DNA from 2 places in the Viridibacillus sp. FSL R5-0888 genome. Region 1 is predicted to be linked to the other one. Evidence: a T-box and tRNA genes for the amino acid it is inferred to sense, from the RefSeq annotation. Region 1 holds a T-box; the other holds one or more tRNA genes.
The links. A T-box is a leader RNA that pairs with one kind of tRNA and senses whether it is charged. The one in region 1 lies ahead of trpS (tryptophan--tRNA ligase), so its partner is inferred to be a tRNA-Trp.
Positions count from the first base shown of each region.

Region 1 (2,229 bases):
AAACACTAAGAACAAGGATAAGACTTGATAGCCATACTAGTTTACTTTTCTTCATGTATAACTAATCCCCCTTGAATTTTCTGAAAAATCATTACATTGCTAATTATACATATTCAAAAAAAGTTGTACAGTAACCTTTTGATAAAAATGTCTTTTTTTGACGTATACTTGATATTCAAATGTGATAACATCAGTATTTATCAGCACAAAGTTCTAATATTCTGAATATATAATGATGTGAAATTTCTTTGATTTTTCAACTTATTTCAACTAAAATGAATACAGAATTGGAGGTTATTAGCTTGAAAAAGAAAGGTATTCTCTTCTTAGCACTGCAATTTTTAATCGTGATCATCATGTTCTTCCAATATAAAATGCTAAGATTAATCGATTACATTAATATTTCATTTATCATAGGAGCTATTGTACTTTTTGTAGGACTCACCTCATATATTCTATCATCTGGATTTTTTGACATTTTCACGGTTAGTATGCGTAAGGTTTTTGTGAAGTCATCTAGATTAGAGGATGTTAAAAGTATGAGAGCCCCATCTGAAATTGTTTCAATGCCCTATTTGGGTATTTTACAAATCGGTGGAGCTACCATTATGATGATGTTCATTGCCCTTATTTTTTATTATTTGTAATCTGTAAACGATTGCTTGATTTTTGGCTTGGTACTATATTATAATCACACAAAGTAATATAGAAAAACGAAGACGAAGAGTAGTACATTTATGTCGTATGTAAAGAGAGTCTGTGGTTGGTGCAAACAGATGATACGCTAAGTGGAATGGACTTCCGAGTTAACTTTGCGAACCTTTATGTAGTAGCTCTGTTCGTTTACCTCACGTTACGAGGATGAGTGGTCGATTTATCGACAAGCTTGGGTGGTACCGCGGATTCAACATCATTCGTCCCTATTTAGGAGACGCATGATGTTTTTTTATATCCAAGGAGGAATTTAATTATGAAACGTATTTTTTCAGGTGTACAACCAACAGGTGTCATTACATTAGGTAACTACATTGGTGCATTCAGACAGTTTACAACTATGCAAGACGAGTACGATTGTATTTTTTGTATTGTTGATCAACACGCAATTACAATGCCACAAGACAGTAAAGAACTTCGTAACAGCATCCGCACGCTTGCTGCAACATATCTAGCAACAGGTATTGATCCAGAAAAATCAACACTATTTATTCAATCAGAAGTACCTGCACATGCACAAGCTGGATGGATGTTACAATGTATTTCTTACATCGGTGAACTTGAGCGTATGACACAATTCAAAGATAAATCTACTGGTAAAGAGGCGGTTTCTGCAGGCTTACTTACTTACCCACCACTTATGGCTGGAGATATTCTTCTATATAACACAGATATCGTGCCAGTTGGTGACGACCAAAAACAACATTTAGAACTTACACGTGACTTAGCTGAACGTTTCAATAAACGGTACGGTAAAGTATTCACGATTCCTACTATTCAATTACCAAAAAGCGGAGCTCGCATTAAATCACTTCAAGAACCAACGAAGAAAATGAGTAAGTCCGATGAAAACAAAAAAGCAACAATCCGCCTTCTAGATACTCCAAAAGAGATCGAGAAGAAAATCAAATCTGCCGTGACAGATTCTGAAGGCGTTGTTACTTTCAATACTGAATCTAAACCTGGTGTCTCTAATTTACTAACAATTGAAGCATCTTTAACAAATGAATCAATTGATAATCTTGTAGCAAAATACGCTGGGCTGGGTTATGGTGCTTTCAAAGCAGGAGTTGCTGAAAGTGTTATTAATCATCTAGCACCTATCCAAGAACGTTTTAACGAGTTAATCGATTCACCAAAATTAGATGATATTTTAGATACCGGTGCTGAAAAAGCGAACGCTATTGCAAGCGCAACAATCAAGAAAATGGAAGACGCGATGGGCCTTGGGAGAAATAGACGATAACTAGTCCAATACTTGAGCCGATGAAAATTTTGAAATCGACTGTATGCAAAATGAACATAAAAACGGCTGTCCAAGTATATCCTAGTGCTCGGTAGTTCAAATACAGAATCATGTGTGTTGAACTTATTACAATCAGACCGTAAAAAGTTAAGAAAAATAGTAAGCGCATTTGCATATTTCCTTTTCTAGTTTTTATTACTATATGAAAAAATGACTTCGTTATAACTAACGAGGTCATTTTTTATATAAAAATATGATGTTCTTACTAA
Region 1 is NZ_JBBPAU010000001.1:3,629,394-3,631,622, forward strand. It holds gene MKY02_RS18155 (peptide ABC transporter substrate-binding protein) at 1-55, opposite strand, end outside; gene MKY02_RS18160 (DUF3899 domain-containing protein) at 303-647, shown strand; T-box leader at 708-925, shown strand; gene trpS (tryptophan--tRNA ligase) at 971-1,960, shown strand.

Region 2 (2,229 bases), 3.0 Mb from region 1:
GTAGTCCACATTATTGGTTGAATCTCACAAGTACACCTGTTAAATTTTTATGTGTTTCTTCAGAATGAAAATAAATAAATCCAAATTTTGTTTCTATAATTACTAATACTAAAAAAGAGGAGGGAAATTTCCCTCCTCTCTTTTAGGACTTTACCCTCTTCTTTAAAATTTGTAGATACCTACTCAAACCCCTCATCAATCTCAATTATAGATAATTCCTCTACCAAGTTTGCAATATCTAATTTAGAAAGCCAGCACCTTCATAGCTAACATTGAACGACTGTGGTTCTAGAATATTTTGCACCTTAAATTCCACCAGGGTTCTTCCCTTAATGAAAGAAATTTTGACAACAAAAAAGAGCTCTCATAATGAGAACTCTTAAGAAAATTTATATTTAGGATACCGGTGGTCGGGGTCGAACCGACACTCTCGAAAGAACACGATTTTGAGTCGTGCGCGTCTGCCAATTCCGCCACACCGGCATAATATTATTATAGATTATATGTAGTTATTTTAAAAATAATTGGAGGCGGCAACCGGATTTGAACCGGTGGTAGAGGTGTTGCAGACCTGTGCCTTACCACTTGGCTATGCCGCCGTAAATAGAAAATGGAGCGGAAGACGAGGTTCGAACTCGCGACCCCCACCTTGGCAAGGTGGTGTTCTACCACTGAACTACTTCCGCAAATTTAACTGGGGTACCTGGATTCGAACCAGGGCATGACGGAATCAAAATCCGTTGCCTTACCGCTTGGCTATACCCCAATAATATGGGGCGACTGATGGGAATCGAACCCACGAATGCCTGAACCACAATCAGGTGCGTTAACCACTTCGCCACAACCGCCATAATATTATTATTATATCTAAATTATTTTATTGTCAAAAATTAAATGGGGCGACTGATGGGAATCGAACCCACGAATGCCTGAACCACAATCAGGTGCGTTAACCACTTCGCCACAACCGCCATAATATAATTTAAATTGGCAGGGGCAGTAGGAATCGAACCCACATCAAAGGTTTTGGAGACCTCTATTCTACCGTTAAACTATGCCCCTAAAATAAAAAAATGGTGGAGGGGGACGGATTCGAACCGCCGAACCCGAAGGAGCGGATTTACAGTCCGCCGCGTTTAGCCTCTTCGCTACCCCTCCAGAAAAACATGGTGCCGGCGAAAGGAGTCGAACCCTCGACCTACTGATTACAAGTCAGTTGCTCTACCAACTGAGCTACACCGGCATTATTATGGTGGGTCAGGACGGAATCGAACCGCCGACACTTAGAGCTTCAATCTAATGCTCTACCAACTGAGCTACTGACCCATAATAATTTAATATTCTTTTTTAAAAAATGGCGGTCCGGACGGGACTCGAACCCGCGACCTCCTGCGTGACAGGCAGGCATTCTAACCAACTGAACTACCGGACCATTTGGTTGCGGGGACAGGATTTGAACCTGTGACCTTCGGGTTATGAGCCCGACGAGCTACCGAACTGCTCCACCCCGCGATAATGGTATTATTGACTTAAATGGTGGAGGATGACGGGATCGAACCGCCGACCCCCTGCTTGTAAGGCAGGTGCTCTCCCAGCTGAGCTAATCCTCCGTATAACGTTATAAATGGTGACCCCTACGGGATTCGAACCCGTGTTACCGCCGTGAAAGGGCGGTGTCTTAACCGCTTGACCAAGGGGCCATTTAATAAATGAGAATGTGTATGGCGGAGAGCAAGGGATTTGAACCCTTGAGACAAGGTTACTCGCCTACACGATTTCCAATCGTGCTCCTTCGGCCACTCGGACAGCTCTCCAAAAATGGCTCCGAAGGTAGGACTCGAACCTACGACCGTCCGGTTAACAGCCGGATGCTCTACCACTGAGCTACTTCGGAATAATATGATCGCCTAGCAACGTCCTACTCTCACAGGGGGAAACCCCCAACTACCATCGGCGCTAAAGAGCTTAACTTCCGTGTTCGGCATGGGAACGGGTGTGACCTCTTTGCCATCATCACTAGACTATTGTATTACCTAAGGACAAGAATAATTATATCATCTTTTTTAAATTTTAGCAAGTGTTTTTTGCTATTTTAGAAAAGTTTTTTATTATTCTCTCAAAACTGGATAAATTACATTGAAGTTTGTTAAGTAAAATTTGGTTAAGTCCTCGATCTATTAGTATTCGTCAGCTCCGTATGTCGCCACACTTCCACCTCGAACCTATCTA
Region 2 is NZ_JBBPAU010000001.1:603,650-605,878, reverse strand. It holds gene MKY02_RS03030 (helix-turn-helix domain-containing protein) at 1-68, shown strand, start outside; tRNA gene MKY02_RS03025 (tRNA-Leu) at 402-483, opposite strand; tRNA gene MKY02_RS03020 (tRNA-Cys) at 526-599, opposite strand; tRNA gene MKY02_RS03015 (tRNA-Gly) at 612-686, opposite strand; tRNA gene MKY02_RS03010 (tRNA-Gln) at 695-766, opposite strand; tRNA gene MKY02_RS03005 (tRNA-His) at 773-848, opposite strand; tRNA gene MKY02_RS03000 (tRNA-His) at 896-971, opposite strand; tRNA gene MKY02_RS02995 (tRNA-Trp) at 989-1,062, opposite strand; tRNA gene MKY02_RS02990 (tRNA-Tyr) at 1,075-1,158, opposite strand; tRNA gene MKY02_RS02985 (tRNA-Thr) at 1,168-1,243, opposite strand; tRNA gene MKY02_RS02980 (tRNA-Phe) at 1,251-1,326, opposite strand; tRNA gene MKY02_RS02975 (tRNA-Asp) at 1,356-1,432, opposite strand; tRNA gene MKY02_RS02970 (tRNA-Met) at 1,436-1,512, opposite strand; tRNA gene MKY02_RS02965 (tRNA-Val) at 1,535-1,610, opposite strand; tRNA gene MKY02_RS02960 (tRNA-Glu) at 1,626-1,700, opposite strand; tRNA gene MKY02_RS02955 (tRNA-Ser) at 1,723-1,814, opposite strand; tRNA gene MKY02_RS02950 (tRNA-Asn) at 1,820-1,894, opposite strand; rRNA gene rrf (5S ribosomal RNA) at 1,906-2,021, opposite strand; rRNA gene MKY02_RS02940 (23S ribosomal RNA) at 2,158-2,229, opposite strand, start outside.
Region 2: it has a tRNA-Trp gene. The T-box ahead of trpS (tryptophan--tRNA ligase) is inferred to sense a tRNA for this amino acid. The anticodon was not compared.